3 regions of the Streptomyces sp. NBC_00859 genome follow, and region 3 is predicted to be linked to each of the others. Evidence: riboswitches for the same ligand, from Rfam matches in the RefSeq annotation. Region 3 holds a riboswitch; each other region holds the start of a gene.
What was found. A riboswitch is a leader RNA that binds a small molecule or an ion and turns the genes downstream of it on or off. The one in region 3 is predicted to bind cobalamin.
Positions count from the first base shown of each region.

Region 1 (4,033 bases), 6.6 Mb from region 3:
GGTTCTGCCCGTTCCCGGGCAGCGGCCGTGATGCCGGCGGCTGACAGCCGCTCCGCGACCGCCCGTACGAACGCGGAAGGCCCGCCGGGAAGTTCAGCCACCCGCCAGGCGCCGGTACCGGCGTCACGGGCGGCGCCCAGGAAGGTCTCGGCCGCCAGCAGCGCGCAGCGGGCAGCGTGTTCGGGCGGCACCACGAGCACCTCCCGCGCCCCGCCGGCGCACAGCAGGGCGCCGGCGTCCGGAGAAGCGATCAACGTCACATCGGCGCCGAGCCCGGCCACATCGCCCCGGCCGTCGTCGAACGCGAACAGAAAGCGGCCGGACAGCTCGGCAGCCGCGTCGCACGCGCAGAGCAGCGAGTCCAACTCACGTGCCCAGGCGTGCACATCGGCCGCTGCCGGTGATTCGAGTCCGGACAGCGGGGAGGCCACGATGTTGCGGGCCCGCTCGTGGCGCACGGAGGGCAGCAGTCCGGCGTCCGCGAGTACGCCGGCGAGCTCCTGGCCGCAGTCCGGCGCCAGCCCGCGCAGCTGCACGTTGCCGCGTGACGTCAGGTGGAGTGCCCCGTCGCCGAGCCGTCGCGCCGCATCCATCAGCGTCCGGGCCTGGGACACCGTCAGTACGCCCGCGGGGATCCTGACCCGGGCGAGCGCGCCGTCGTCCGCCGTGTGCAGGCGCAGACTCCCCGGACACGCGTCACCGCGGTCACGCCGGGGGACCGGCTGCCGTGGCGGCGGGGGTGCGGAAGTGCGGGGCATGGCGGCGAGCATACCGATCGGTCCGCAGCGGGTCCGTCCTGCGCCGACGTGACGGTCCTTACGACCCGGTGTGCGCGGGGCCGGGTCCGCGGATCCGCCTCCGGCCGCCCGTCAGGTCGTTACTATGCTTGTCGGCGGGCTGATCGGCCCGCAATCGCCTACGACGGCGACAGGGGAGGAAGCCCGGTGAAATCCCGGCGCGGTCCCGCCACTGTGAGCCCGGCTCTCCGAGCCGGGTGAGCCAGGAACTCCCGCCGTCTTAACACCGCCCGGGGCGCGGACACCCCGAGGAAGGCCTGACGCCGCATGCTCCTGCTTCTGTCGACGTCCGACACCGACCTGCTCAGCGCCCGTGCAGCGGACGGACCGGTGGCTTACCGCTTCGCCAACCCGGCCCGTCTCCAGCTCACCGACCTGCCCGCTCTCCTCGAAGGCGCCGACCTCGTCGTCGTGCGCCTCCTCGGTGGGATCCGCGCCTGGCAGGAGGGCCTCGACCTGCTCCTCGCGGACGGCCGGCCAGTCGTCGTCCTCACCGGTGAGCAGGCCCCCGACGCCCAGTTGATGGAGGCGTCGACCGTCCCGGTCGGGATCGCCGCCGAGGCCCACGCCTATCTGGCGCACGGCGGGCCCGCCAACCTCGATCAGCTCGCGCGATTCCTCTCCGACACCGTGCTCCTCACCGGCCACGGCTTCGAGCCCCCGGCGCCGGCACCCAGCTGGGGCCCCCTGGAACGCACTGTCCGCACCACGGACGGCCCGACCGTCGCGGTGCTCTACTACCGGGCCCACCACATGAGCGGCAACACCGCCTTCGTGGACGCCCTCTGCGAGGCCGTCGAGGACATCGGGGGCCGGGCGCTCCCGCTCTACGTCGCCTCGCTGCGGGCCCCCGAGCCGGAGCTCATCGACACGCTGCGCGCCGCGGATGTCATCGTCACCACCGTGCTGGCGGCGGGAGGGACGAAACCCGCCGAGGCGTCCGCCGGGGGCGACGACGAGTCCTGGGACGCCGGCGCGCTCACCTCGCTGGACGTGCCCATCCTCCAGGCGCTCTGCCTGACAGGTTCGCGGGCCGCCTGGGAGGAGAATGACGAGGGCGTGTCACCGCTCGACGCTGCCAGCCAGATCGCCGTGCCCGAGTTCGACGGCAGGCTGATCACGGTGCCCTTCTCGTTCAAGGAGATCGACCAGGACGGGCTCCCCGCCTATGTCGTCGACCCCGAACGGGCCGCCCGCGTCGCCGGGATCGCCGTGCGCCACGCTCGTCTGCGGCACATAGCCCCGGCCGACAAGCGCCTGGCCCTGGTGCTGTCCGCGTACCCGACCAAGCACTCCAGGATCGGCAACGCCGTCGGTCTCGACACGCCCGCGAGTGCCGTCGCCCTGCTCCGCCGGCTCCGTGACCAGGGCTACGACTTCGGCCCTCAGGAGGTACCCGGCCTCGCGTCGGGAGACGGCGACGAGCTGATCCGCGCGCTGATCGAGGCCGGCGGCCACGACCAGGAGTGGCTCACCGAGGAGCAGCTTGCCCGCAACCCGGTCCGTATCCCCGCCGCCGACTACCGGCGCTGGTACGCCACCCTCCCCGCCCCGCTGCGCGCGGACGTGGAGGAGCACTGGGGCCCGGCGCCCGGCGAGATGTTCCTGGACCGCAGCCGCAACCCGGAGGGCGACATCGTGCTCGCCGCCCTGCGCCACGGCAACCTGCTGATTCTCATCCAGCCGCCGCGCGGGTTCGGCGAGAATCCGATCGCGATCTACCACGATCCCGATCTGCCCCCGTCGCACCACTACTTGGCCGCCTACCGGTGGATCGCCGCATCGGCTGACGACGGCGGCTTCGGGGCGGACGCCATGGTCCATCTCGGCAAGCACGGCAACCTGGAGTGGCTGCCCGGCAAGAACGCGGGACTGTCCGCCGCGTGCGGTCCTGACGCGGCACTCGGCGATCTTCCGCTGGTCTACCCGTTCCTGGTGAACGACCCGGGCGAGGGAACCCAGGCCAAGCGACGTGTCCACGCCACGCTGGTCGATCACCTGATCCCGCCCATGGCACGCGCCGAGTCGTACGGCGACATCGCGCGCCTGGAACAGCTGCTCGACGAATACGCTCAGATCGCCTCCATGGACCCGGCGAAACTCCCCGCCATCCGGGCACAGATCTGGACACTCATCCAGGCCGCCAAACTCGACCACGACCTGGGCCTGGAGAACCGTCCGGACGACGAGGGCTTCGACGACTTCATCTTCCACGTCGACGGGTGGCTGTGCGAGATCAAGGACGCCCAGATCCGCGACGGCCTGCACGTTCTGGGTAATCCGCCCGCCGGAGCCGACCGGGTCAACCTGGTGCTCGCGATCCTGCGCGCCCGCCAGATCTGGGGCGGCACCGCCTCACTGCCGGGGCTGCGCGAGGCCCTCGGCCTCGATGAGGCCAACGCCACACGTATCAGCGCCGACGCGACCGAGGAACAGGCACGCGTCCTCGTCGAGGCCATGGAAGCGGCGGACTGGGACCCGGAAGCCGCTGTCAAGGTGGCGGACGGCCACCCGCGGGCAGTCGTCGACATCCTCCGCTTCGCGGCCCGCGAGGTCGTCCCGCGGCTGGCGGCCACCACGGACGAGATCGACCACGCGCTCCACGCGCTGAACGGCGGATTCGTCCCGGCAGGCCCCTCCGGTTCCCCGCTGCGCGGGCTGGTCAATGTGCTGCCGACCGGCCGCAACTTCTACTCCGTCGATCCCAAGGCCATTCCTTCCCGGCTCGCCTGGGAGACCGGCCAGTTGCTCGCCGACTCACTACTGGAGCGCTACCGCACGGACAACGGGGAGTGGCCGGCATCCGTGGGACTCTCCCTGTGGGGCACCAGCGCGATGCGGACCTCGGGCGACGATGTCGCCGAAGCCCTCGCCCTCCTCGGTATCCGCCCCGTGTGGGACGACGCCTCACGCCGGGTCACCGGCCTGGAACCGGTGCCGCTCGACGAGCTGGGCCGTCCCCGTGTCGATGTCACCCTGCGGATCTCGGGCTTCTTCCGGGACGCATTCCCGCACACCATCGGCCTCCTGGACGACGCGGTACGGCTGGCGGCATCACTGGACGAGCCCGACGACCAGAACTTCGTACGCGCCCACACCCGGGCCGACCTCGCCGAGCACGGCGACGAACGCCGGGCCACCACCCGCATCTTCGGCTCGCGGCCGGGCACCTACGGCGCCGGGATCCTGCAGCTCATCGACAGCCGGGACTGGCGCACCGACGCCGACCTCGCCGA
Region 1 is NZ_CP108826.1:7,625,504-7,629,536, forward strand. Features, by position in the region: gene OG584_RS33605 (cobalamin biosynthesis protein CobG) at 1-770, opposite strand, end outside; cobalamin riboswitch at 876-1,030, shown strand; gene cobN (cobaltochelatase subunit CobN) at 1,065-4,033, shown strand, end outside.
Region 1: linked by a shared signal. The riboswitch ahead of cobN (cobaltochelatase subunit CobN) and the one ahead of OG584_RS04255 (CbtB-domain containing protein) in region 3 are both predicted to bind cobalamin.

Region 2 (4,033 bases), 5.3 Mb from region 3:
CGCCGCACGCGAGCGGGAGGCCACGGAACGAGAGCCTCCGGGCAGGGTCACCACAGCGCCCGGCTCAGTTCATCTTCCGTTCACCAAGGTTGCCTACGTTCATCTCGTCAATGACCTCGAACGATTGCCCAGGTAAATGGAACACTTGACCCTGCTCCTTGGGATCGTGATCATTACCGCTCTCGTGTTCGACTTCACGAACGGTTTCCACGACACGGCCAACGCGATGGCCACGACCATCTCGACCGGCGCTCTCAAACCGAAGACCGCGGTGGCCATGTCCGCCGTACTCAACCTTGTCGGAGCGTTCCTGTCCGTGGAGGTCGCCAGGACGATCTCCGGCGGGATCATCAATGAACAGGGCATCACCACAGAAGTGATCTTCGCGGCACTCGTCGGTGCCATCCTCTGGAATCTGCTGACCTGGCTGCTCGGGCTGCCGTCCAGTTCCTCCCACGCACTCTTCGGCGGGCTCATCGGAGCCACGCTGATGTCGGTCGGCTCGTCCGGTGTCAACGGCGACGTCGTCATCACCAAGGTGCTGCTCCCGGCGGTGGCCGCACCGGTCGTGGCCGGGCTCGCGGCGCTGCTGGCCACCCGGCTGACGTACCGGATCGGCCGCGTCACGGACGACAGGTCCACCGCGAAGGGCTACCGGGCGGGCCAGATCGCGTCCGCCGGTCTCGTCTCCCTCGCCCACGGCACCAACGACGCGCAGAAGACCATGGGCGTCATCACCCTCGCCCTGGTCACCGGGAACGTCATCGCACCCGGTTCGAACCCGCCCCTGTGGGTCATCGTCTCCGCGGGCACCGCCATCGCACTCGGTACCTACCTGGGCGGCTGGCGCATCATCCGGACCATGGGCAAGGGGCTCACCGAGCTCAGGCCGCAGCAGGGCTTCGCCGCCCAGACCGGCGCCGCCACCGTGATCCTGGCCTCCTCGCACCTCGGCTTCTCGCTCTCCACCACCCAGGTCTGCTCGGGCGCCGTGATGGGCGCGGGCGTGGGCCGCAAGGGCGGAGTGGTCCGCTGGTCCACCGCTACCCGGATGCTGATCGCCTGGTGCCTCACCCTGCCCGCGGCCGCTGCCGTCGGCGCGGGCGCCGAGTATCTGACGGCCCGCGGCCCCTGGGGCATCGGTGCCGTGGCGGTACTGCTGGTCGCGGGCTCCGGTCTCATCTGGTCGCTCTCCCGCCGCAAGCCGGTCAGCCGGCACAGCGTCACCCCCGACGAACCGGCCGGCCTCGACGAGCCCGCGGGGGTGGTGACCACCGCCATCGCCGCCGTCACGCCGCCGCCGGCCGGAGCGGCGGCATCCCACGGCCTCCGTGCCACCATCCCCGCGCCGGAACCCACCCGGCCCGCCACGGTCTGAAGGAGAAGGAGACCGCCCCATGAACATCGACTGGGCAGCTCTCGGCACCGTCTTCGGTGTCAGCGTCGTCGCGACCGTCGGCCTGGTGGGCCTGTTCACCCTCGGCGTGGTGGGCCTGGCGCGGAAGCCCGCGCCGGAAGCAGGCTCCGCACCCTCGGCTGCGGGTGCGGGCCCGGCGCCCGTGGTCCGCGCCGGTTCGTACGCGTGCTTCGCGCTCTGCGCCGCGGCCGTCGCGTACGGGATCTACTTGATCGTCGCCTGACCTCCGCGCCACTGCGCACCACCCGAAGCGTCACCCCGCCCGCCCGGCAGCCTTCAACGGCCGCCGGGCGGGCGGCGCGTGTGGGGCTCGGCACACCGCCCCGGCCCAGGTCAAGGGTGAGTTGACGGGTGTTCGCGGACCGTGGTGGACTTCCGGGGCCAATACGGCGGCAGGAGAGGAAGCCCGGTGCGAATCCGGCGCGGTCCCGCCACTGTCATCGGGGATCGCATCCCCGGGAGCCAGGAACTCTCACCGCCGATCACGTCGAACCAGGGCGCGGACACCCTGAGTGAGGACTACGCCATGCGCGGCTGCCTGCTGCCCGAACCGCCCGACGTTCCGAGTACGGCCGCCGTGTGGGCCCGCCGAGGCGTACCGGCCTGCTGACCCCATGCGTGGAGAGCGTGTCTTCGTGTACGGCGCCACCACGGGCCTCCTGGCAGACCTCGTCTGCGCCGATCCCCGGCGCGGGCACCCCGTCGCCGCCTTCGGGCGGGCCGCGGCCGCCGTGGAGCGGCGGCTGTGGCGCGACCACCGCGGGTGGGGCACGCTGCACACCGCGGTCTGCGCCGGGGGCGCGGTCGGCGCCGCCGTACTGGCCCGGCGTGCCGTACGCGGCCGGGCCGCCGCGGGCGTCGCGCTGACCGCCGCCGCCACCTGGGCCGTCGTCGGCGGCACCTCGCTGGGGCGCGAGGCGCGCGCCGTGGGCGACGCACTGGCCGCGGGGGATGTCGAGGCGGCAAGGGAACGGCTGCCGCATCTGTGCGGGCGCGACCCGCAGGCACTCGACGAGCACCAGATCGCGCGGGCGGTCGTGGAATCCGTAGCCGAGAACACATCGGACGCGGTCGTCGGGGCGCTGGTCTGGGGCGCTCTGGCCGGAGTGCCGGGGCTCGTCGGATTCCGGGCGGTGAACACCCTGGACGCGATGGTCGGCCACAAGTCGCCCCGGTACCGGCGCTACGGCTGGGCGTCGGCCCGGCTGGACGATCTGGCGGGCTGGCCGGGCGCCCGGCTCACCGCGGTACTGGCAGTGCTGGCGGGCGGGGACCCGCGCGGCGCCCTGCGGGCCTGGCGCTCGGACGCCGGCGGCCACCCGAGCCCCAACGCGGGCCCGGTGGAAGCGTCGTTCGCGGGTGCGCTGGGCGTACGCCTCGGCGGCGCCCTCTCCTACGGCGGACGGGCCGAGCACCGGGCGGTCCTCAACGGCGGCGGCCGGGCCGTGGCCTTCGGCGACATCGAGCGCGCGGTGCGGCTGTCGCGCCGGGTGTCCCTGCTGGCGCTCGCGACGGCTCTCGCGGTGAGGAAGGTGCGCGGATGAGCGGCGGACTGCTGGTGGCCGGGACGACGTCGGACGCCGGGAAGAGCGTGGTGACGGCGGGGATCTGCCGGTGGCTGGTGCGCCGGGGCGTGAAGGTGGCGCCGTTCAAGGCGCAGAACATGTCGCTCAATTCGTTCGTCACCCGCGAAGGCGCGGAGATCGGGCGGGCGCAGGCGATGCAGGCGCAGGCCGCGCGGGTGGAACCCACGGCGCTGATGAACCCGGTGCTGCTCAAGCCGGGGAGCGACCGGTCGAGCCAGGTCGTGCTGATGGGGAAGCCGGTGGGCGAGATGAGCGCCCGCGGTTACCACGGCGGCCGTCAGGAGGCGCTGCTCGGCACGGTCACGGACTGCCTGACCCAGCTGCGGGGCACGTATGACGCGGTGATCTGCGAGGGGGCGGGCAGTCCCGCCGAGATCAATCTGCGGCGGACCGACATCGTCAACATGGGCATCGCGCGCGCCGCGCGCTTCCCGGTGGTCGTCGTCGGCGACATCGACCGGGGCGGTGTCTTCGCCTCGTTCTTCGGCACGACGGCGCTGCTGAGCCCCGAGGACCAGTCGCTCGTCGCCGGGTACCTGGTCAACAAGTTCCGCGGCGATGTGTCCCTGCTGGAGCCGGGTCTCGACATGCTGCACGGACTCACCGGGCGGCGTACCTACGGTGTCCTGCCGTTCACCCACGGTCTGGGCATCGACGAGGAGGACGGGCTGCGGGTGTCGATGCGCGGCACGGTGCGCGAGCCGGCCGTGTCGGCGCCGTACGGGGAGGATGTGCTGCGGGTCGCCGTGTGCGCGGTGCCGCTGATGTCGAACTTCACGGATGTGGACGCGCTGGCCGCCGAACCGGGCGTCGTGGTGCGGTTCGCGGACCGTGCGGAGGAGCTGGCCGACGCGGACCTGGTGATCGTGCCGGGGACACGCGGCACGGTGCGCGCCCTTGAGTGGCTGCGGGAGCGCGGGCTCGCCGACGCACTGGCCCGGCGCGCCTCGGAAGGCCGTCCGGTGCTGGGTGTCTGCGGCGGTTTCCAGCTGCTCGGTGAGCACATCGACGACACCGTCGAATCGCGCGC
Region 2 is NZ_CP108826.1:6,315,644-6,319,676, reverse strand. Features, by position in the region: gene OG584_RS27715 (anion permease) at 137-1,378, shown strand; gene OG584_RS27710 (hypothetical protein) at 1,398-1,640, shown strand; cobalamin riboswitch at 1,768-1,910, shown strand; gene OG584_RS27705 (cobalamin biosynthesis protein) at 2,032-2,961, shown strand; gene OG584_RS27700 (cobyric acid synthase) at 2,958-4,033, shown strand, end outside.
Region 2: linked by a shared signal. The riboswitch ahead of OG584_RS27705 (cobalamin biosynthesis protein) and the one ahead of OG584_RS04255 (CbtB-domain containing protein) in region 3 are both predicted to bind cobalamin.

Region 3 (4,033 bases):
GGACGACGTCCCCGCCCTCGCCGTCGAGGTCGGCGTCGCGCAGCGCCACGTCGACCCGGCTGAGCAGGCGGTCGGCCCGCTCACCGACCTGCTGCGGGGTCTCACCGGGGTGCTCGGGCGGGCCCTCGGCCACTCCGTCGGTCCACAGGTCCCAGTCGGGCCGGTCCCGGTGGATCTCCACACTGGTGATGCCCTCATACGCCCCGTAGTCCCATTCGTGCAGGTCGGCGTCCGTGTGGGAGGGACTCAGCCCGGCGAGCTCGGCGGTCCGCACAGCACGTGACAGAGTGCTGGTCAGCGTGACCGCGATGCGCCGCTCGGCCAGCAGCGGGGCGACGGCCCGAGCCTGCTCCTCACCGAACGCCGTCAGCGGCAGATCCGTCCAGCTGGTGTGTTTCCCGCTGCGGCTCCAGCTGGTCTCACCGTGCCGTACGAGAATCAGCTCTCCCATGACCGCCCTGCCTTCTCGCGTCCACCGCCTCGACGGCTTCTTCGGTCTCGCTGTTGATATCGCTCTTGTCCGCCGGCGACCCGACGCCGGTGTTGATGTTGTACAAAGGCTTCAGCCCGTCACGACCAGCGAAGATTCCCGCGGAGGCAACCCACGGGGTGTGATTCCCGGCGCACTGCCTCCGGGCGCACCGCACCTCAAGCGCAGCGCACCTGCCGCGGGCCCGCATCCCGGGTCAGGGCTCCAGCGGCCGTCCGATGCGCAGGTTCCACCGTCCGGCCCTGCCGCTCAGCTCGGTCAGGGTCAGCGGCGCCGCGTCCAGCCGCCAGAACGCCTCGTCGGGCAGGGCCAGCGCGTGCAGTACGGCCGCCCGCACGACGGCGGGGCCGGCGACCGCGGCCACCCGGCCGCCGCTGCCCGCCAGCCTCTCCAGCCAGCCGCCGGCCCGCTCGCGCAGCCCGCGCAGAGACTCACCGCCGTGCGGTGAGGCCGCGGGGTCCGCCAGCCATTCGGCCACCGCTTCCGGTTCCCGCTCGGCCAGCTCCGCCAGAGTCCTCCCTCGCCAGCGGCCCAAGTCCCAGCCTCTCAGGGCAGGTTCGGGCCGGGCCCGCAGACCGAGCGCGGCAGCTGTCTCACGGCACCGGGCGTCGGGGGCGGCCAGTTGGCGGTCGGCACCCGGCACGGCGTCCGCGGCGAGCGCCGCACGGCGGGCGCCCGACTCGTCCAGCGGCCCCTCGTCGTCGAAGCGGACCTCGCGCAGCGCGGTGCTGCGGGCGGGTGAGATCAACATCACTCGTACCGTCATCGCCGGTCCCTCCTGCTGTCCTGTGCCTCGGCGGGGCAAGCACATCACGGGGGTCGCGGGCAGCGGGCAAGGGGTGTGACGGACCGTCCGGCCGACCGGCACCGTAGCGGAGCCCGCCCGCCAGGCGGTACGGTCACGTGAACATGACGAAGGTGTGATGGAAGTCCGGTGGGAATCCGGCACGGTCGCGCCACTGTGAACCCGCTCCGCGGGAAGTCAGACCCAGGACCTTCGTCTCAGGTACCACGATCGGGACGCGTGTTCCCCAGGAGGTTCTGCCATGGCAAGCTCCCTTGCCCCCACCCCCAGCACTCCCGCCACTCCGGCGATCGCCCCCATCTCCCTCAAGGCCATCGCCCCCTGGGCGGTCTTCTTCGGGATCCTCATGCTCATCCTGCTGTACTTCGTCGGTGCCGAGCAGGGTGCCACTTCGCTCGTCTCGGGCACGGATGTGCACGAGTGGGTCCATGACGGGCGTCATCTCCTCGGCTTCCCCTGCCACTGATCACTGACGTCCAGGGGGACCTCTCTCATGAACTCCATATCCGTACGCGCCCTGCTCGTCCGCGGCATGCTGGCCGGTCTCGTGGCCGGCCTGCTGGCCCTGGTCGTCGCCTACCTGCTCGGTGAACCGCGGGTGGACTCGGCCATCGCCTTCGAGGACGCGCACAGCCACGAGCACGAGATGGAGGTGGTCAGCCGCTCGCTCCAGTCGACAGCCGGTCTGGCCACCGGTGTGCTCGTCTTCGGGATCGCGGTCGGCGGCATCGCCGCTCTCGCGTTCTGCTTCGCGCTCGGGCGTATCGGCCGGTTCGGCCCGCGAGCGACCGCCGCGCTGGTCTCGGTCAGCGCGCTGATCGCGGTGTACGTCGTGCCGTTCCTCAAGTACCCGGCCAACCCGCCGTCCGTGGGCGATCCGGACACGATCGGCAAGCGCACCACCCTGTACTTCCTCATGATGGTCCTCAGCGTGCTGCTCGCCGTCGCCGCGGTGATCCTCGGCAAACGGCTCGCGCCCCGGCTGGGCAACTGGAACGCGACCATCTCGGCGGGAGCCGCGTTCCTCGTGGTGGTCGGTCTCGCCTACGCGTTCCTGCCTGCCGTCAACGAGGTCCCGAAGGACTTCCCTGCCACACTGCTCTGGCAGTTCCGGCTCTCGGCGCTCGCCATCCAGCTCACGCTGTGGACCGCGTTCGGGCTGTTCTTCGGTCACCTCGCCGAGCGCCACCTGCTGCCGCGGACGGCTCCGGCACGTGAGACGACCGGCACGGCGGCACGCACCACCGCACCGGCCGGCCGGGCGTGAAGTGACGGTTCACGGCAGCTGATCACCGGAGCGGGCCGTTTCTCCTCTCCGGCACCGCAGACCCAGAATCCCGCCCGGATCACATCCGGGCGGGATCTGGTCCGTCCGGACCTCTTCCGGGCGGAATCCGCCCGCCGCCGCGGACCACGGCTTGGGCAACTGCTTGCCACTCATTGGCCGCCTGTTCACCGATACGCTCCTCTGCTCCTCACCGGCCTCCCGCGAGAGTTCCGGAGGGTCCTGAACAAGGACCGATCCGAGCTCGAGAAGGGGACGTTCATGGCCGAGTTGACGCGACGCAGACTCCTTGGCTCAGCGGCGGCTGCCGGTGGCGCGGCGGCGCTGTCGCTGCTGCCGCCCAGTGTGCAGAAGGCGGTCGCGGCCGGTCCGCCGCGCCACGGATCGCTGCGCGACATCGAACACGTCGTCATGCTGATGCAGGAGAACCGCTCGTTCGACCACTACTTCGGCACGCTGTCCGGTGTGCGCGGCTTCAGCGATCCGCACGCGCAGAAGCTGGACAACGGAAGGCCTGTCTTCTACCAGCCGGACGCGGTGAACCCGAAGGGCTACCTGCTGCCGTTCCATCTGGACACGCACACGTCGAGCGCCCAGGCCATCCCGTCCACCAGTCACGCCTGGTCCGTCCAGCACGAGGCGTGGAACGGCGGCCGGATGGACCAGTGGCTCCCCGCCCACCGCAAGGCCGACGGGCTCAACGGCCCCTATGTCATGGGCTATTACACCCGTGAGGACATCCCCTTCCAGTTCGCGCTGGCGGAGACCTTCACCATCTGCGACAACTACTTCTGCTCGGTGCTCGGGCCCACCTGGCCGAACCGGCTGTACTGGATGACGGGCACAATCGACCCGAACGGCACCCAGGGCGGCCCGATCCTCAACAACACGGCCCCCACGCCGTACCGCTGGATGACCTACGCCGAGCGGCTCCAGGCGGCGGGCGTCAGCTGGAAGGTCTACCAGCAGGACGACGACTACGGCTGCAACATGCTGGAGAACTTCGAGGCCTTCAAGAACGCCAGGCCCGGTGACGAGCTGTACGAGCGCGGGGTACGCCCCCAGCCGGAGGGCACGTTCGAGGACGACGCCCGCAACGACCGGCTGCCGGCCGTCTCATGGATCATGCCGACGAGCTATCAGTCCGAGCACCCGGACTATCTTCCGGCGGCGGGCGCCGACTTCGTGGCCCAGAAGATCGAGGCCATCGCGTCCAATCCGAAGGTATGGGCGAAGACGGCCTTCATTCTCAACTACGACGAGAACGACGGCCTGTTCGACCATGTGGCGCCCTCCACCCCGAAAGCGGGCACGACGGACGAGTTCGTCCAGGGTCTGCCGATCGGCGGCGGTTTCCGGGTCCCGGCGATCATCGTGTCGCCCTGGACCGTGGGCGGCTGGGTCGCGGGCGAGCGGTTCGACCACACGTCGGCGCTGCAGTTCCTGGAGCGGT
Region 3 is NZ_CP108826.1:1,018,090-1,022,122, forward strand. Features, by position in the region: gene OG584_RS04245 (histidine phosphatase family protein) at 1-451, opposite strand, end outside; gene OG584_RS04250 (histidine phosphatase family protein) at 687-1,256, opposite strand; adenosylcobalamin (AdoCbl) riboswitch at 1,392-1,533, shown strand; gene OG584_RS04255 (CbtB-domain containing protein) at 1,537-1,761, shown strand; gene OG584_RS04260 (CbtA family protein) at 1,789-2,562, shown strand; gene OG584_RS04265 (alkaline phosphatase family protein) at 2,842-4,033, shown strand, end outside.